Regions from separate parts of the Cupriavidus sp. 94F1 genome, predicted to be linked through region 3. Evidence: predicted binding sites of a transcription regulator. Region 3 holds the regulator's gene; each other region holds the start of a gene.

Region 1 (6,458 bases), on a different contig from region 3:
CGGTACGTTGGGCGGGAGCGGCGGTTGTCATGGGGCGCGCGTGGGCGGAAGGTGGGGCGTGGCGCTCTCGATGGGCGCCCGTCGAAGCCGCCGATTCTACCGGGAGATAGATAGGGCCGTATGACGTGGGGGTTTTTTGGCCTGGGATCGGCCCGATTCGCCTGGAGGAAGGCCGTTCAGCCTTCCGCCTCGTCGTCGAAGCGGAATTCCTCCTGCACCGGCGCGGGATCGTCCCCTTGCTCGGCCGCCGGGAGCAGGGCGCTGACGCGCACGCCCAGCAGCCGGATGCGCCGCTCCAGCGGTATCCGCTTCAGGCACTCGGTGGCACCGCGCCGGATCATCGCGCCATCGGCGGTATGGGCGGTCATGGTCAGGTCGCGGGTCACGGTGTGGAAATCGTCAAAGCGCAGCTTGATGCCCACCGTCCGGCCCACGTACCCCTTGCGGCGCAGGTCGTCGGCCACGCGCATGCACAGCCGGGTGAACTGCTCCGACAGCACGGGGCGATCGGTACGCGGGTGCAGGTCGCGCTCGAACGTGGTTTCGCGGCTCATCGACTTGGGTTCGGAACTGACCACCACCTGACGGTCGTCGCGGCCATGGGCCACTTCCACCAGCCAGCCCGCGTAATTGCGGCCGAAGTGCGCCTGCAGTAGCGCCAGATCGGCCTCGGCCAGGTCTCCCACGGTGTCGATGCCGATGGCCTGCAGCTTCTCCGCGGCCTTGGGGCCGATGCCGTTGACCTTGCGCGCCGGCAGTGGCCAGATGCGCGTGGGAATATCGGCCGGGGTCAGGATGGTCAGTCCGTCCGGCTTGTCCAGTTCGGACCCGATCTTGGCCAGGAGCTTGTTGGGGGCCACGCAGATCGAACACGTCAGGCCCGTCGCTTCATGGACCGCAGCCTTGATGCGGGCGGCTACCTCGTGCGGCTCGCCCTCTATATCACTCAGATCGATATATATCTCGTCGATCCCGCGATCTTCTATTTGTCCGGTGAATGTTCGGACGGCCGCCTTGAAGAGTCCGGAGTAGCGGCGGTAGGCGTCGAAGTCCGTCGGCAGCAGGATCGCGTCGGGCGCCAGCTTGGCGGCCTTCATCATGCCCATGGCCGAGAACACGCCCAGGGCGCGGGCCTCGTAGGTGGACGTGGTGACCACGCCCCGCCCCACATAGTCACGCAGCCGGGCGTGGCGGCGCGATCCGTCGGGTAGTACCTCGGGCACCGCATTGCGGCCGCCGCCGATCACGACCGCCTGGCCACGCAGGTCCGGATAGCGCAGCAGTTCCACCGAAGCGTAGAACGCGTCCATGTCGAGATGGGCAATACGCCGGGGAGCGTTCGGGGGCATGAGCGTGGAGAGGCGATCGATACTGTATATCCGTACAGTATAGTGTGGCGACGTTGTTTCCGGAATAGCGCGCGATTGCCACGAATATTCACATCACGGATAGAAGCGGCGGTTTTTTAAGCGGGTTCATTTTTCGTGCTGATGGACCGCTTCGCATTCAGACGCGTGACCAGCAAACCCTCGGCCGCGTAGATTGCCAGCGAGATCCAGATCAGGGCATAGCCGATCTGCTTCTGTGCCGGAAACGGCTCGTGGTAGAGCCAGATGCCAAGTACCAGCTGGATGGTGGGCCCGGCGTATTGCAGCAGGCCGAGCAGCGACAGCGGGATACGGCGCGCGCCGGCGGCAAAGAATAGCAGCGGCACCGCCGTGAGCGGACCGGCCAGCAGCAGCAGGATCTGCGTACCCGTGCCTGCGCTGCGCGTGGTGTCGTGCCCGGTCAGGAGCAGGAAGCCCAGCGCCGCAGCGGCCAGCGGGAACAGGATCAGCGTTTCCAGCGACAGGCCCTCGAGCGCACCGAGCGCGCCGGTCTTGCGCAGCAGCCCATAGCCGCCAAACGACGCGGCCAGGCCCAGCGCAATCCACGGCAGTTGTCCGGCCGACCAGGTGAGCCAGAGCACACCGGCCGCCGCGATGGCGATCGACAGCCACTGGGCCGGCCGCAGCCGCTCGTGCAGCAGCAGCACCCCCAGCAGCACACTGAATAGCGGATTGATGAAATAGCCCAGGCTGGCATCGACCACGCGATCGGCCGACACCGCCCAGATATAGAGGAACCAGTTGCAGCACAGCAGCCCCGCGCTGGCCGCGAAGTTCAGGATCAGGCGCGGATTGGCCGCCACGTCGCGCAGCCAGCCGAAATGACGGCGCCACAACAGTATTGCCCCCAGGAATACCAGCGACCACACCATGCGGTGCAGCAGGATTTCCAGCGGCGCCACGCCGTGCAGGGACTTGATGTAGAGGGGCAGCAGGCCCCAGATGATGTACGCCAGCAGGGCGTAGAAGATGCCGAGTTGCATGGGAATGTTCCCGGTAGAGTCCGGTTGTGGGGCGGATTCTACCGGGGTGTGGGCAGGCGCGTGGCGCCATGAAAAAACCCGGCCGGAGCCGGGCTTGTCGTGAGCGAAATGGCCGAATGGCCAAATCATCGGTTCGCTTACAGCTTGCGCGCGTAGCTGAACTGCGCGAACGCCTGCTCGGCCACGTTGAACCAGGCGGCCTCGTTGTTGCGGAACACGCGCCAATCGTCGTAGATCTTCTTGAACGACGGGTTCTTGGCGCTTTCGTCGGCGTACGCTTCCTGCGTGGCCTTGAAGCAGGCTTCCATGATCTCCTTCGAGAACGGACGCAGCTTCACGCCGCTTTCCAGCAGGCGGGCCAGCGCCTGCGGGTTCACGGTGTCGTACTTGGCCATCATGTTGGTGTGCGCCTCGATAGTGGCCGTTTCCAGCGCGCGCTTGTAGAGCGCCGGCAGCTTGTCGTACTCGGGTTGCGATGCGTAGAACGACAGCTGCGCGCTGCCTTCCCACCAGCCCGGGTAGTAGTAGTACGGCGCCACCTTGTAGAAGCCGAGCTTTTCGTCGTCGTACGGGCCCACCCATTCGGCCGCGTCGATCGTGCCCTTTTCCAGCGCCGGGTAGATGTCACCGCCGGCAATCTGCTGGGGCACCACACCCAGGCGGGCCAGCACCACGCCGGCAAAGCCGGCCACGCGGTACTTCAAGCCCTGCAGGTCGGCCACGGTCTTGATTTCCTTGCGGAACCAGCCGCCCATCTGGGCGCAGGTATTGCCGCCCATGAAGTTGACGACGTTGTATTCCTTGAAGAACTCGCGCATCAGCTTCATGCCGTTGCCCTGCATCATCCAGGCGTTCTGCTGGCGCGCGGTCAGGCCGAACGGGATGGTCGTGTCGAAGCACAGCGTCGGATTCTTGCCGAAGTAGTAGTAGCCGGCCGTGTGGCCGATCTGCACGGTCTGGTTCTGCACGGCGTCCAGCACCTGCAGGCCCGGCACGATTTCACCGGCGGCGAACACCTTGATGTTGAACTTGCCGTCGGTCAGTTCCTTCACGCGCTGGCTCAGCAGTTCGGCCCCGCCATAGATGGTGTCGAGCGATTTCGGGAAGCTGGACGCCAGGCGCCATTCCACCGCCGGGTTGCTGCCGACCACAGCGGGCGCGCCCGGCGCGCTGGCCGATGCGGCCGGGGCCGCGGGCTTTTCTTCCTTGCCGCAGGCGGCAAGTGCACCCGTGGCAGCTACGGCCGAAGCCTTCAACAGGAAGGAACGACGTTCCATGGACATCTCCTCTTTTATAGATATATAGGCGTGACTGCCTTGCACCCGTTATGCGTTGCCCGGAAGACAGGTCGGACGATTATAGCGGTGGCGTTTTCAGCACGGATGCCCTCAGGGATGGGGGTTTTCGCTAGGAATTCGGCACTTCCGCAACGGTTTTGCCATGGCGCCCGGGCATGCTTCGATGCGGTGCATTTCGCTTTCCGCAATGTGGGAATCCGGACGCATTTCCAACGCTTTGTGACGCGATCGCGGGATTTTGTAACCCGGCTTGCGGTCCAAAAGTTCGCCTGTTAAAAACTGAGCCCTCCCTCCGGAGTTCTTCCACGCCGGCCCTGTTGTGTCCATGTTGCAATCCGTACTGCCTCCCGCCCGCCCATTTGCCCGTCGCCGCCTGACTTTTGTCGTCCTGGCCGCCTGGGGGCTCAGCGCGTGCGCGCAAACAGGCACTTCGGTAGCGCCACCGCCGATGATCGCGGAGAGCACGACCCAGCTGGTGACCTCCGCCGTGGCAGCCGGCGCCGTGCCTGCCGCAGCACCTGCCGCCGCACCTGCCAGCGTACCGGCGACCGTACCCGCCGCTGCGTCCGCCGATCCACTGGCGGACCTGATCCAGTCGGCCAATGCTGCCGAGGGTGCCGATGCGGCAAAGGACCGGGCTGCCGCACCTGCCAATACGGCACTGGCGGCCCAGGGTGGCGAAACGCCTGCGGTCGCCGAGGGCACCGCCACGGTTGCCCAGGTGCCCGCCGACGAGAATCCGGACTTCGTGGGTCCGCCCGACTCACTGGCTCCGCCGCCCCCGCCACCGCCGCCGGTGGTGCTGTTCCCGCACCGGCTCGGCGAATTTCCGGCACTGCCGCAGGACGGGACGCCAACACCAGCGACACCAGCTCGGCATTCGGAAAACGCCGATATCGCGTCGGAAACCCCGTCCGACGCGCCACCAGTGCTGCGTTCGCAACTTCCAGCCGACGACCCAGCCGGGGATTCGGTCTGGCGCCTGGGCTACAGCGGGCGCGCGGCGGTGGAAGACCGCTCCGGCACGCAGCGCGCGTGTCCGGGTGGCGGCACACCATCGGCAGGGTTTGGCCAGGGGCTGGCCTGCACCAGTTCAGGCGAGGTCAAGATCCGCGAATCGGTAGCGGATATCGGCGGCGGTGCACAGGTGCAGCTGGTCGCCCAGGCCAAGGGCACCAATGCCACATCGGTCAACGGCAATGCGGCCGCTGTCGATCCGTACGCGCTGGTGCCGAACTTCTATACCTCGGTCAGCGGCCTGTCGGGGCTGACCGTGCTCGACGGCGCCAGTGTCTGGGCAGGGCGTCGCGACAGCAATCCGTTCCTGATGTCGTCGGGACTGTTGCCGCCGAACTCGCCATCGATGCGTTTTGGCATCGACAACGCCAAACTGGGCGAATTCGGCGTGAGTTATCAATACACCGCGCGTAACGACCTAAATGGCGCCAAGCTTCCCAGCTATCACTCGGTGCTCTCGACCCCGATCGACACCAATGACAAGGGTTCGGTACGGGTCGGCTTTACGCGGGTAGAGCCGCTCTCGCAAATCGAAGACACCGGCAGCGCATGGTGGGCATCGGCCATGCACGAGCAGAAGGGCGTGCTGTATGGCACCAACCGGCTGGGCTTCCAGTACGGGCAGGGGTCGCGCACGGCCATGACCGGCTATTCGGGCATGGGCAACGCGCTGTCGCGGGTACGGGTGTCGGAATCGATGGAGTGGAAAGGCCGCTCGGGGCTGGCCGGCTCGGTGGAATCGAGCCTGCAGCTGGATCGGTCGGGCATCGGCACGTTGCAGTGGGCCGCCACCCGCGTGCGGCCGGCCTTTGTGGCCAACGACCAGTTCAAGCTGAGCTTCGAGGTGGCGCACGACCAGATCTCGTCGGGGTTTGGCGTGGGTGGCCAGCGCACCGCGTTCACGGTGGCGCCCACGATGACGCTGGGCAAGGCCACCGGCAATGCCAACCTGCGCGCGTTCTATACGTACAGCCGTGCCAGCGACGTGGACGGCATCACCTTCGCGGCCCCGGCCGACGCCTGGGCTTCGCAGACCAGCGGCTCGATCTTCGGCGTGCAGCTCAATCGGCGCTGGTAAGCCCCGGATGGCCTTTCCAACGGCGCCTGGACAGGTCGCGCGGCCCCGTCGTCACCGGCGGACACAGCCAGTGGAACAGTAGCGTTGCATTCATCGCACCAAATATCTGAGCAAGAATGAACGCGGGAATATCGATCATGCGAATACCCGTGAACGTATTGGTCAGCGCGCAGGCCAGTGTCAGGGCCGGGTTTGCGAACGACGTCGAGGACGTGAACCAGTAGCCGGCGGTGATGTAGCCCGCCACGACAAACGGCACCAGGCCTGGCCGCGACCGCCCGGTGGCGATGGCCAGCCCGATCAGCCCGAACGACGCCAGGCATTCGCTCCACCACATCGGTGCCCCGGTGCGCGCCTGCGTCGACAACGACAGCGCGGGCAGGCCGAACATCGCATGCGCGGCCATCACACCCAGTACGGCACCCATCAGCTGAACCACCACATAGCCAGCGGCTTCGCGCGGCGAAAGCCGTCCCTGGATCAGGTTCGACAGACTGACCGCCGGGTTGAAGTGCCCGCCGGACACCGGCCCCAGCGACACCAGCAGCGCCACCAGGCCGGCCCCGGTGGCCAGCGCGTTGCAGAGCAGGGCCAGCGCGGTATCGCCGGCGGCCAGCCGTTCCGCGCGGATACCCGACCCTACGACGATGGTGACCAGCAGGGCCGTACCCAGTGCTTCAGCCACCAGGCGACG
Region 2 (6,458 bases), on a different contig from region 3:
GGCCACGACATCGCCAAGCCACACCCCGGCCAGGTCAGCTCCGCCGCCAACCTGCGCGCGCTGCTGGCCGGCTCGACGCGGCTGGCCGGGCACGACACGCTCAGCGCGGAGATGAAGCATCGCGCCGGCGACGAAAAGAACACCGGCACGGGCGTGTTCATCCAGAAGGCCTACACGCTGCGCTGCATCCCGCAGGTGCTCGGCGCCGTGCGCGATACGCTGGATCACTGTGCCAACGTGGTGACGCGCGAACTCAATTCATCGAACGACAACCCGCTGTTCTTTGACGATGACGCGCTGTTCCACGGCGGCAATTTCCACGGCCAGCAGGTGGCCTTCGCGATGGACTTCCTGGCCATCGCCGCCACGCAACTGGGCGTGATGGCCGAACGCCGCCTGAACCGCCTGCTGAGCCCGCACCTGAACAATCGCCTGCCCGCCTTCCTGGCCGCCGCCAACGAAGGCCTGTCGTGCGGCTTTGCCGGCGCCCAGTACCCGGCCACGGCGCTGGTGGCCGAGAACCGCACGATCTGCAGCCCGGCCAGCATCCAGAGCGTGCCGTCCAACGGCGACAACCAGGACGTGGTCAGCATGGGGCTGATCTCGGCCCGCAACGCGCGCCGCATCCTGGATAACAACCAGTACATCCTGGCGCTGGAGCTGCTGGCCGCGTGCCAGGCGGCGGAACTGGCCGGCGCGGTCGAGCACCTGTCGCCAGCCGGCCGCGCGGTCTTCGCCTTCGTGCGCGAACACGTGCCGTTCCTGGACACGGACCGCTACATGACCGACGAGATCGAACGCGTGGCCGCGCTGCTGCGCGACGGGGCGCTGGTGGAAGTGGTGCGTCAGGCGGGGGTGGCGCTGGCCTGATGGCCGCCTATTTCCACATGTTGCGCATGCGGGATGCCAGATCGACCTGCGGCAAGGACGCCTTGTCCTGCCCTTCGCCGGGCATCGGCGGGGGCGGCCACGACCGGCTGTAGAAATTCGGCATCACGCGGTTCGGCAGGAAGCGCGTGCGCGACGCGTAGACATGGCGGTCGCCAAAACCCACCTGGTTGTGCACGTAGAACCGCTGGGGGACGATCACGTCGAGATGGTCGCGCGCGCGCGTCATGGCCACGTACAGCAGGCGGCGTTCTTCCTCGATTTCCTCGGTGGTGCCGGTGGCCAGGTCGGACGGCATGCAGCCGTCCACGGCGTTGAGCACGTACACGGCCTTCCATTCCTGGCCCTTGGCCGAATGGATGGTCGACAGGATCAGGTAGTCCTCGTCACGCGACGGCACGCCCGATTCGTCACTGGACGCGCTGGGCGGGTCCAGCGTCAGTTCGGTCAGAAAACGCTCGCGCGACGCATAGGTGGCCGCGATGCGCTCGATCTGCTGCAGGTCGGCCTGGCGCGCGGCGGCATCGTCGTGCATGCGCTCCAGATGTGGCGCGTACCACGCCACCACCTGTTCGAACTCCGACGGCCACGGCGACGTGGGCGCCATCAGCGTGCGGGCCAGCGTCAGCAGGTCGTCCCACGCGGGCGCGGCAGCGGGCGGGGCCTCGAAGGCCTCCAGCGCCACCAAAGGCTCGGTGGCCGCTTCCAGCCCTTCGAGCACGCGCGCGGCGGTCTTCGGCCCGATACCGGGCAGCAGCTGCAGCGTGCGGAAGCCGGCCATGCGGTCGCGCGGGTTTTCCAGCCAGCGCAACACGGCCATCACGTCCTTCACGTGCGTCGATTCCAGAAATTTCAGGCCGCCGAACTTCACGAACGGGATGTTGCGCCGGGCCAGTTCGATTTCGACCTGCGCACTGTGGTCGGCGGCGCGGAACAGCACCGCCTGCTGCATCAGCGCCAGGCCCGATTCGCGTCGTGCCAGCACCTGCTCGACCACAAAGCGCGCCTGGTCGGCTTCGTCGTTGACCACCACCACGCCGGGCTTTTCGGCCGACTCGCGCAGCGACCAGAGGTCCTTGGTGAAGCGTTCGGCCGCCAGGCCGATCACTGCGTTGGCGGCTTGCAGGATCGGCTGCGTGGAACGGTAGTTCTGCGACAGCGTGACCTGTTCGGCAGCCGGCGTGAACTGCGTCGGGAAATCGAGGATGTTGCGCACCGTGGCGCCACGGAAGGCGTAGATCGACTGCGCGTCGTCCCCCACCACGGTCAGGCCACGGCCCTGCGGCTTCAGCGCCATCAGGATCGACGCCTGCAGCGCGTTGGTGTCCTGGTACTCGTCGACCAGCACGTGGTCGAAGCGCGCGCCCATGTCCCGCGCCAGCGCGGGCTCGGTCATGGCCTGCGCCCAGTAGAGCAGCAGGTCGTCGTAATCCAGCACCTGCTGCTTCTGCTTGGCCTCGACATAGCCGGCGAACAGCGTCTTGAGCGCGTCCGCCCACATCGCGTAGCGCGGAAACTGGGTCTTGAGCACCACCTCGATCGGCAGTTGGGTGTTGACCACGCGCGAATAGATGGCCAGGCAGGTTTCCTTGCGCGGAAAGCGCGACGCCTGCTCGGACAATCCCAGGTCGTGGCGCACCACGTGCATCAGGTCGGCCGAATCGCCGCGGTCGCTGATCGTGAAGCTCGGCGCCAGGCCAAGCGTCTCGGCGTATTCGCGTAGCAGCCGGGCGCCGATGGCGTGGAAGGTGCCCGACCACTGCAGCGCGGCACGCCCTGCGCCGGACTGGATGCCCAGTGCCTGATCGACAATGCGCTCCACGCGGCGGCCCATCTCGGACGCCGCACGGCGCGAGAACGTCAGCAGCAGGATGCGCCGCGGGTCGGCGCCGCCCACCACCAGGTGCGCGACGCGATGCGCCAGCGTATTGGTCTTGCCCGAGCCCGCGCCGGCAATAATCAGCAGCGGCGCCTCGCCCGCATATTCCACGGCGGCGCGCTGCTCCGGATTCAGCTTGGACAGGTAGGCAGCCGCGTCGCCCGTCTCCGGGGAGAAATCGGCGGGCACGTCGGCTTCAGGGGCGAGATCCGGTAGCACAGCGGGAAGGGCAGAGGGGAGGATTGAGAAAAATCTGGCGCCCACTGTATATCCATACAGCTTCGACTGGCAAGCCGCACGTGCCTGCGCGGCGTCCGGGCAACAAAAAAGGTGCCGCTTGGGCACCTTTTCGACCGGGGACGGCACGCAATCAGGCCGCGCTGGCCAGCGCACCATCCAGCAGCTTGTGCAGCGCATCCCACTCGGGCTCGCCCACGTAGCGTTTCAGGATCTTGCCGTTCTTGTCGACCACGAACGTGGTGGGCGTGAGCTGGACGTCGCCAAAGGCCTTGGCCGCCGAGCCGTCCGAATCCATGGCCACCTTGAACGGCAGTTCGCGCGTCTTGGCGTAGTTGGCCACGTACATCGGCGGGTCATAGTTCATGGCCACGGCCACGAAATCCAGGCCCTTGTCCTTGAACTGCTTGTAGGTGTCGATCATCTGCGGCATTTCCTTGACGCAGGTGGCGCAGCTGGTGGCCCAGAAGTTGACCAGGTAGACCTTGCCCTTCAGATCGGCCGTGCTGACTTTCTGGCCCGACAGCAGCGTGAACGTGGCATCGGGCACCTTGCTGGCTGGCGACATGGCGCGATAGCCAAAGACGCCAAGCAGGGCGACGATCACGACCGCGACGGCGAGCGGCCAGCGTTTGCGCGGGGAAGTGGCGGAAGCAGCAGTATTGGACATGGAATAACGGTACCGGGACAGCCATCGGACAGCGGCTATTCTACTGCCGGGCGCGGAAGCCGGCATCGTGGACGGTCAAGCCCGCCGGGGCTGCGGCAATTCGCCGCAATATGGAAGCGTGTGCCCGCGCTACTGCTGCGCGCCGGGCCGGGCGGCCACCTTGGCGCGGGCCTCGTCGATGGCCTGCTCCAGGTAGGCACCATAGAAATCGGGCTGCATGCCGCGCAGCGGCTTGGCCAGGTTGCGGCCGTGCGGGTCCAGGAACATCACGGTCGGGGCGACCGAGATGTTGTGGGCCTGCGCCCAGCGTTTGGCGGTGGTCATGGTGCCATCGACGTCACGGACCGGCGTATCGGCCGTCATGTCGATTTCCCGCGCGGCAATGTCCCCGGCCGCCACCTGCGGGCCCAGATAGTTGCGGCGCACCGTCTCGCAATAGGTACAGCCGGGCAGGCTGACAAGCACCACCAGCGGCTCGCCCTGCCTGGCGGCTGCGGCCGACTGGGCGCCGATATCGGTCACCGGAGGCAGGTGCACGGTGCCGGCCACGGCGCTGAAGCCGGCCACTGCGGCCAGGCTGGCCAGCCACGGTGCGGCAAGGCGGGGCAGGGAACGGAAGGGCATGGTCACCTCACGGGAAAACGGGCCGGCCGGCGCCTGGGTGGTCGGCAAGGGACGATGGGCGATGAAAGCCACGGGTCGGACATGCGCGGGCGGGCGGCTTCCCGGATAATACCGGCTTGCGCACGAATGCGCTGCCCATGCCGATGCCCCCATCCACGCTCCGCCCCCGTCCGCCCGGTTCGTCCGGTTCGTCCAGCTCGTCCCGTCCCGGCCTGTTTCGCCCCGGTCATTGCCGGCTGCCGCTGCTCGCCCTGCTCTGGCTGGCGCTCGCCGGCTGCTCGCCGCGCTATGACTGGCGGACCATCGTGTCGAACGACGGCAAGTACACCGCCATGTATCCGGCCAAGCCGACCAGCGCCGCGCGCGATGTATCGATTGCCGGCCACAAGCTGCCGATGACCATGGATGCCGCGAACATCGAGGGCACGCTGTTCGCGGTGGGCGTGGTGACGTTGCCCAGCGACGATGCCGCCATGCGCCGCGAAGCCATGGACGCCATGCAGGCCGGACTGGTGGCTAACCTGGGTGCGCACCCCGGGGCACCGGCCCAGGCGCACCCCGTCACGGTGATGTCGGCGGCCCAGCCGCCCGTGTCGCTAGCCGGCGTGGAAGTGTCGGTGGCCGGCGTATCGCCGCAGGACAAGGCGCCGCGCCGCCTCACCGCGCGGCTGGTGGCGTCGGGCGCCCGCGTCTACCAGGCCGTGGTGCTGGAAGCGGGCGACGCCGCCCGCGATACGCGCCAGTCCGAGCAGGTCGAACAGTTCCTGACCGGATTCCACCCGTTCTGAGGCAGACTCGACCGCTTGATCCGATTGAACCGGCTTTAGCCTTTTGCCTTTAGCCTTTCGTCTTTAACCGTTGTTACCTTCAGGAGTGCAGTGATGCGTTGGGAAGTGTGGCTGGCATATTTTGCCGCGTGCTGGGTGATCGCCGTTTCGCCAGGATCGGGCGCGGTGCTGTCCATGAGCCATGGCCTGTCGTATGGCCTGAAGAAGACGTCGACGACGATCCTGGGTCTGCAGACCGGCCTGGTCATCATCCTGCTGGTGGCCGGCGGCGGCCTTGGCGCGCTGCTGCTGGCGTCCGAGGAAGCCTTCCTGGTCGTCAAGACGATTGGCGCGATGTACCTGATCTACCTGGGCTTCCAGCAATGGCGATCCAAAGTGGAGACGACCCCGGAGGACGGCGCCAACGGCCAGGGCGGCGCGGTACGCACGGCGGTCATGAGCCGTCGGCGCCGCTTTGCCACGGGCCTGCTGACCAATGTCACCAATCCCAAGGGCATCATTTTCATGGTGGCGGTCCTGCCGCAGTTCATCGACCCGGGCCATCCGCTGGGCGTGCAACTGGCCATCCTGGCCGCCACGATGTGCTTTGTGGACCTGATCGTGATGCACGGCTACGCGCTGCTGGCGTCGCGCATGCAGGGCCTGTTCCGCAACGCCCGCGCCGTGCGCTGGCAGAACCGCTTCTTCGGCGGCGTGCTGGTGGCCGTGGGCACCGCGCTGTTCTTTGTGCGCCGGCATCACACCTGAAGCCACCCCGGCGGCCGAATGGCTGGCGTAGTGCGGCAGCGTTTGCTTCAATGGGGAGTGACCCGGCGTACATGGAGCCCCCGATGCACGATGTCCCCCTGACTGCCCACCGCGAACCCCCTCCCGACGAGCCGCCCCCGCCCGGCTTCCCGGCGGACCAGCCGCCCATCGAGGAACCGCCCCCGCCGCCGCTGGAACCGCCGGTGTGACATGACGAAGGCCCGCGATGCGGGCCTTTTGTCTGGGGATACGCCATGCTTAATGGGTCGGAGGGGTGTCGCTCATGTGGCATTCCTTTTGAAAATTGAGACAAGGGCTGAGAATTCCGGATCCTGACGCACGCGCTCGAGATCGTCCTCGGACGTGAGCGCGGCGACAAGCCAGTCGCGCTGGCTTGCCGTGGCACAGTGCCACGCTCTCAACAGCAAGGGTTTGATCTGGATAAATGGTGTATCGATTAGCGCGCGATAGCACGCGGCGTTGAAGAGCCAGCTAAACACCTCGCTGCCGTCCAGCGCCAGCGCGCGGTCGATGGCGGCTACTGCTTCGGCAGCCCGACCAAGACGCTTCAGACAGTAGGCACGCCATGCCAGGCAGCCCGCATGGTCCGGGTCCGTAGTCAACA
Region 3 (6,458 bases):
TGCATCGGCATGGGCGTTGCGCGCGGTGGCCGGCGGCGGCCATGCAAGTCAAGTACAGTGTGGGCAGGGCTGGCCCTGCTGCCGGAGCCGGCCTGTGATTCACTTCGACCGTGTGTGAACAGTGAAAGGAACCGTAATGAGCAATCCTCGTGATGTCGCCGTACTGGTGGGAAGCCTGCGCAAGGAATCCCTGAACCTGAAACTGGCCAAGGCCCTGGCCGCGATTGCGCCGCCGCAGCTCAAGCTCGATATCGTCGAGATTCGCCAGTTGTCCCACTACAACCAGGATGACGACGCCAATCCGCCATCGGAATGGGTGGCCTTCCGTGACCGTATCCGCCGCGCCGATGCCGTCCTGTTCGTTACCCCTGAATACAACCGCTCGGTGCCGGGCGTGCTGAAAAATGCCATCGACGTGGGATCGCGCCCGTATGGGGAAAGCGCCTGGGACGGCAAGCCGGGTGGCGTGATCAGCGCGTCGCCGGGCAATATCGGCGGCTTTGGCGCCAACCACCACCTGCGCCAGTCGCTGGTGTTCCTGAATATTCCGGTGCTGCAACAGCCGGAAGCCTATATCAGCGGGGTGGACAAGCTGTTCGATGAGCAGGGCGGCATCAGCAACGACTCGACCCGGGGCTTCCTGAGCAAGTACCTGACGACCTTCGCGGCCTGGATCGACCGCAACGCCGCGGCGCGCTGACAGTCGGCCGCCGATCGCGCCAGTCCGATTCAAACGTCGGTAAGCCCCGTCCTACAAGGCGAAGCGGGGGAGACCCGACACCGGCAGTGACCCCTGCTTTCTATAGTGAAGCCATGTTCAAACACATAGACAAGGAGGAAACACCATGCCGTACATTCTCGCCTGGCTGCTCGGCGTCCCGGCCTTCGTCCTGATCCTGATCTGGCTCTTCATGCACTGAGTGCAGCCCGCCCAACATGAGAGACGGCGCCTCCGGGCGCCGTTTTTACTGGCCGCGTGCCGCGCACCCGATGTGAGCGTTCCGGGGCGCTGCTCAGGAACGTCATCTCGCGTATACTTGCGGGTCTTCCTCAGTCCGTGGACCCAGAACCGTACCCGGACGCTCCCTCGACGCCATACCCATGACTGCAAATCCGCGCCGCATCTCGGTTGCCCCGATGATGGACTGGACTGATCGCCACTGCCGCACGTTCCATCGCGCGCTGAGCCAGCACACCTGGCTTTATACCGAGATGGTCACCACGGGCGCGCTGCTGCATGGCGATGTGGCGCGGCATCTCGATTTCGACGCGGCCGAGCAGCCCGTGGCACTGCAGCTGGGCGGTAGTGAACCTGCCGATCTCGCGCAGGCGGCGAAGCTGGGTGAGCAGTGGGGCTACAAGGAAATCAACCTCAATTGCGGGTGCCCCTCGGAGCGCGTGCAGCGCGGTGCGTTCGGCGCGTGCCTGATGGCAGAGCCCCAGCTGGTTGCCGATTGCGTCAAGGCGATGCGGGATGTGGTGTCGGTGCCCGTGACGGTGAAGCATCGCATTGGTATCGACACGATCGAGCACTATGACTTTGTTCGCGACTTCGTTGGCATTATTGCCGACGCCGGTTGCGAAACATTTATCGTGCACGCCCGTAATGCCATTCTGAAAGGCCTTAGCCCGAAAGAAAATCGGGAAATTCCGCCGTTGCGGTACGAAGTTGCATACCAGCTGAAGAAAGAATTTCCGCAGCTGGAAATCCTGATTAACGGCGGCATTGTCTCTTATGGCGAAATGGAAGAACATTTGCGCCACGTGGATGGGGTAATGATCGGCCGTCAGGCTTACCACGATCCTTATATCCTCGCCGAAATGGACAGCCGTTTCTACGGCGTTGAATCGCCGATTCCAACGCGCGAAGACGCCGAAATGGCCATGCAAGCCTATATCGGCCATCTGGTGGAGCGGGGCGGCTATATGGGCGCTGCCACCCGGCATATGCTGGGCCTCCATCGCGGGGTCTATGGCGGACGCGGCTGGCGCCGGGTGCTGTCGGATGCACGGCGCATGAACGCTGCCCGCACCCGGGCCGACGTGGATGCGCTATTCGAAGAAGCGCGTTCCCATCTGCGTCCAGACCTCCTGGAGGCGGCCTGAGCGACCCCCGAACGTGACGATCGTATGCGGGCTGGACTGGAGGAAAAACTCTAATTTCGAACGATCGTGCTATGCACATGCCGCAAATGTATGCCCCAAGGGCGTTTGCGGCGGTTGAGGTGACTGGAAACCCGCGTGGGCAAAGGGATTCCCCTAATTCGCCAGTCCTGCGGCATGTTCTTACACTGTGCCTGCCCTCGAATACAGGGCTTTCTTCAACTGATTTTTGAGCCCGCCGTGTGCGGGCTTTTTTTCTGCCCCGTCTCGTTGTTACCACAGCAACCGTGGGTTTGCCCGGATGGTGCGCCGTGCGTTCGGGGTCTACATTGAATGTGCCTTCAGGGCATTGAGATCGCTAATTTAAGAGTCCGCTTGCGAGCGGGCTCTTTTTTTTCGTGGGTCGCGCCATGCACGAATCGCGCATAAAACCGTGGCGTACCTGAACACCAAAAAAAAAGCAGGCGATGCTCGTCGGGAGTGATCGCCTGTCGGGAATGTCGAGGGGGTCAATGTCCCTCGGGGAAGAGTATCCAACAGCATTATTTGCGACAGAACCCTGCCGTGGTGGGGCAAGACCTCCGCTTTTGAAGGGCAGGCCGATACGTCAAGCTCGGGCTATTGTTAAGACATGCCCTGTCGAGCGGCGCGTAGGTCATGTTACGATGCGCTGAAAAATGCCGCGACATTAGCCGGCATGGCGTGGGAGTCGTATCTTCACGGATGCGGCGCCAAGTGGGGGAAAAGCAGTTGGGCTGGCCGGTTCGAGCGGTGTGACGGGGAATGTCGAAGCCAGTGAATCGGAAGCGAGCCCTGAGGAAACGAAATGGAAGCGGAAGAACCATTCGGTGAAGTCTTCGAGGACTACCGGGTGATCTGGGTAGCCGAGCAACTGCAGGACGGCAAATGGACTGCGCGCTATTGCTGGCACCCAGGCACATCGATCGACGCCGGCAAGGCGTTGCAGCGCGACGTCCTGAATGGCAAGTCGAAACGCTTGCTTGGACTTTTTCCGAGCGAGGCAGAGATCATCGCTGCGATCAAGGAAGCCGTGCTGCTGGAAGCGAAGTGGGTGGGCCCCCGATGAAGTCCGGAAGCCATCCGCCAGCGAATCCGAAATTTTTTTGTGCGGAATACTAGCCATCAGCAGAGAATGCTTGTATAGTCTTGTTCTTCGCTGATCGACACAACGGTCAACGAAAAATCTCTACGGTGGCTGTAGCTCAGTTGGTAGAGTCCAGGATTGTGATTCCTGTCGTCGTGGGTTCGAGTCCCATCAGCCACCCCAAAGAATTCCCTTGCAAAACAGCCGCTTAGTCAAGCGGCTGTTTTGCTTTGCACGCATCCCTTCCCACCATCCCTTCCGCCTGGTGCAACCGACCTGACAGCATCCGATTGCGATCGCATACGCCAAGGCGAAGCCGGTCGATGGGCGAAAAAAACCGGACGTTGGCGGGGTCGACAAGGTCCGGTTCTGCGCATGACGCGAATGCGCAGTGATGCGGTTGCGCGCTGATCCGCGTGGCACGCGGCCAGATTTCAATCGAGCAGTTTCGTGGTCGGTTCTGCCAGTTCCAGCATGCGGCAGATGGCTGCCATGTTGCCGACCATCGTGCGACGTTGCGCGCCCTGGTAGACGCGGACGCCCTTGATTTGCCGGAACGGGACCGGCTTGACCGGGCGGCGGGAAGCGATGGGATTCGATTGCAGCATGGCAACACCTCGTAATTTGCGACAGCAGTGGTCCGCGCCCGTCGTCCAGCAAGGACGGGGCGGCATGGGCAAAGCAAAGCGGGTGACCAGGGCAGACGGCCGTGCTGCCTAAGTCTCGGGAGCCGGAGTCGCTGTCAGGCGCCTCCGATCACGCTAGAAGCCTGACGATCGGATCAGGCCGACAGCGATACCTTCAAGGGAGAACTCGTCGCGGCCCGAATGGAGCACGATGTTCTGGAAATCGGGGTTTTCTGCGATCAGTTCGATCGTGTCGCCGCGTTTCTTCAGGCGCTTGACCGTGACGTCCTCGCCCAGGCGGGCTACGACGATCTTGCCGTTGGCTGCCTCGCTGGCTTTCTTCACGGCCAGCAGGTCGCCATCGAGAATGCCGGCGTCGCGCATACTCAGGCCGCGTACGCGCAGCAGGTAGTCCGGACGCTCGTCGAAGACCGATGCATCCACCTGGTACTGACGGTCGATATGTTCTGCGGCAAGGATCGGGCTGCCCGCAGCGACGCGACCGACCAGCGGCAGCGTCAACTGCAGCACGCCTGCCATTGGCAGCGAGAACTGGTCGGAACGTTCCGAATCGCTGCGTGCCACCTTGAGCCGGATGCCGCGCGATGCGCCGGGGGTCAGTTCGATGACGCCCTTGCGTGCCAGCGCCCGCAGATGTTCCTCGGCCGAATTGGGCGAGGAAAAACCAAACTCGGCGGCGATCTCTGCGCGCGTGGGCGGGAAGCCCGTGTTGCGGATCGTGTCGCGGATCAGATCGAAAATCTGCTGCTGCCGGGGTGTCAGGGTCGCCATGGTTCGCCGGTCTCTCGTGCCGAAGCACTGTATGTTTAAACAGTATGCTGTGATTTTATACAGTATCGTGTGAAGTGCAAGCACAATTTGCGCAGTGGGCTCTACATGGGCGACGGCGGCACCGGTGGCTTCGCGGGTTTGCCAAGGGGGCGCTGGGGCGGGGTGGCAGTTACAATCGTCGGCCAGATCCCGGGCCGCGCCCGCCCGGCCAGCCCCCTCAGTCAGCCTATTTACATGTCAGCGTCTTCCTCATCGTTGCCCCGTGTCGTCGTGCTTGCCACCGGCGGCACCATTGCCGGATCGTCCGGCGACCCCGCCAGCAGTGCCCAGTACCAGGCGGCTACCGTGCCGGTGTCGCAACTGGTCCAGGCCGTGCCCGCGCTGGCCGATGTCGCGCGCGTGGAGGCCGAGCAGGTGGCGCAGGTCGACAGCAAGGACATGACGTTCGGTCTCTGGCAGCAGCTGGCGGCGCGGGTGGCGTACTGGTCCGGCCAATCGGACGTGGCCGGCATCGTGATTACGCACGGCACCGATACGCTTGAAGAAACGGCGATGTTTTTGCACCTGACGCAGCCGTGTCCCGTGCCGGTGATCATCACTGCGGCGATGCGCCCGGCAACGTCGCTGTCGGCGGATGGCCCGCTGAACCTGCTCGATGCGGTGCGCGTCGCGGCCCATCCGGACGCGCGGGGCCTGGCTGTGCTGGTGGTGCTGAACCAGCAGATCCACGCCGGGCGCGACGTGACCAAGGCGCATACGTCCGCCGTCGATGCCTTTGTCTCGCCGAATGCCGGTCCGGTCGGCTACGTGCAGGACGCCTATATTCGATTCACGCGTACGCCGTCCCGGCGGGAGGCGCCGTGCTTGCCGGTGCCGTCGGCCTGGCCGATGGTGGAGATCGTGGTCAGCCATGCCCAGCCGGGCAGGGTGGCCGTGGATGCACTGGTGTCGGCTGGTGTGAAGGGGCTGGTCGTGGCCGCCACCGGCAATGGCTCGGTCCACGAAACCCTGGTGGCGGCGTTGGCCGATGCGGCGGCGGCTGGTGTGGCAGTGGTGCGCAGTTCACGTACTGGCGCCGGCCATGTGTCGATTCCGGCGCGGCCGGCGGCGGGGGCTGGCCTGTTTGCGTCGGCGGCCGACCTCAACCCTTACAAGGCGCGCGTGCTGCTGCTGGTGGCGCTGGCAGCCGACCCCGCGCTCGGCGTCGATGCCGGGCGCCTGCAGTCGCTTTTTGCCGCCTGCTGAGCCGCCTGCACCGCGTACCTTGCGGATTCCCGGGTTTCCGGGCTATACTCGCCGGCTATTCAACCTTGCCGCACCGGACGTGACGCCCGGGTGGCTCATCCCAAAAGGAGCGTCAATGCGTCATTACGAAATCGTATTTATCGTCCATCCGGACCAAAGCGAACAAGTGCCGGCGATGATCGAGCGTTACAAGCAGCTCGTCACGTCGCAAAATGGCCAGATCCATCGCGTGGAAGACTGGGGTCGTCGTCAGATGGCCTACATGATCCAGAAGCTGGCCAAGGCTCACTACGTTTGTCTGAACATCGAATGCGGCAAGGACACGCTGGCTGAACTCGAGCACGCGTTCAAGTTCAATGACGCCGTGCTGCGTCACCTGATCGTCCAGACCAAGAAGGCTGAAACCGCGCCGTCGCCGATGATGAAGGAAGTGCAGCGCGAAGAAGCCCGCAAGGCCGCGCAAACGACCACGGAAGGCCAGGCCGCCTGAGTGCGGACTGCTGTGTCGCGGTGAACCAGCTTCGGCTGACCGCCACGCTCGCCGAGCGAGATACGCTGCGCTATACGCCAGCCGGCATCCCTGTCGT

What was found. Region 3 encodes LexA, which represses DNA repair genes until DNA is damaged. Its sites were predicted from a motif close to ACTGTATNNNNATACAGT; they were not measured.
Region 1: a site for LexA is predicted at 1,371-1,388, ahead of dinB (DNA polymerase IV). Genes of this name have one in related genera too.
Region 2: a site for LexA is predicted at 3,030-3,047, ahead of AC3FJ6_RS08115 (ATP-dependent helicase). Genes of this name have one in related genera too.

The regions. Positions count from the first base shown of each region.
Region 1 covers NZ_JBYOJT010000003.1:489,646-496,103, forward strand. The annotation lists gene AC3FJ6_RS10005 (MFS transporter) at 1-31, opposite strand, end outside; gene dinB (DNA polymerase IV) at 177-1,349, opposite strand; gene rarD (EamA family transporter RarD) at 1,466-2,371, opposite strand; gene AC3FJ6_RS10020 (TRAP transporter substrate-binding protein) at 2,509-3,648, opposite strand; gene AC3FJ6_RS10025 (carbohydrate porin) at 3,995-5,764, shown strand; gene AC3FJ6_RS10030 (aquaporin) at 5,748-6,458, opposite strand, start outside.
Region 2 covers NZ_JBYOJT010000003.1:80,402-86,859, reverse strand. The annotation lists gene cmdF (tyrosine 2,3-aminomutase) at 1-870, shown strand, start outside; gene AC3FJ6_RS08115 (ATP-dependent helicase) at 878-2,986, opposite strand; gene AC3FJ6_RS08110 (TlpA disulfide reductase family protein) at 3,138-3,674, opposite strand; gene AC3FJ6_RS08105 (thioredoxin fold domain-containing protein) at 3,804-4,298, opposite strand; gene AC3FJ6_RS08100 (hypothetical protein) at 4,436-5,086, shown strand; gene AC3FJ6_RS08095 (LysE family transporter) at 5,180-5,833, shown strand; gene AC3FJ6_RS08090 (hypothetical protein) at 5,917-6,042, shown strand; gene AC3FJ6_RS08085 (YEATS-associated helix-containing protein) at 6,115-6,458, opposite strand, start outside.
Region 3 covers NZ_JBYOJT010000001.1:78,108-84,565, reverse strand. The annotation lists gene AC3FJ6_RS00395 (NADPH-dependent FMN reductase) at 137-700, shown strand; gene dusA (tRNA dihydrouridine(20/20a) synthase DusA) at 1,102-2,106, shown strand; gene AC3FJ6_RS00385 (hypothetical protein) at 2,930-3,190, shown strand; tRNA gene AC3FJ6_RS00380 (tRNA-His) at 3,316-3,391, shown strand; gene AC3FJ6_RS00375 (hypothetical protein) at 3,643-3,816, opposite strand; gene lexA (transcriptional repressor LexA) at 3,970-4,626, opposite strand; gene AC3FJ6_RS00365 (asparaginase) at 4,861-5,871, shown strand; gene rpsF (30S ribosomal protein S6) at 5,987-6,361, shown strand; gene priB (primosomal replication protein N) at 6,382-6,458, shown strand, end outside.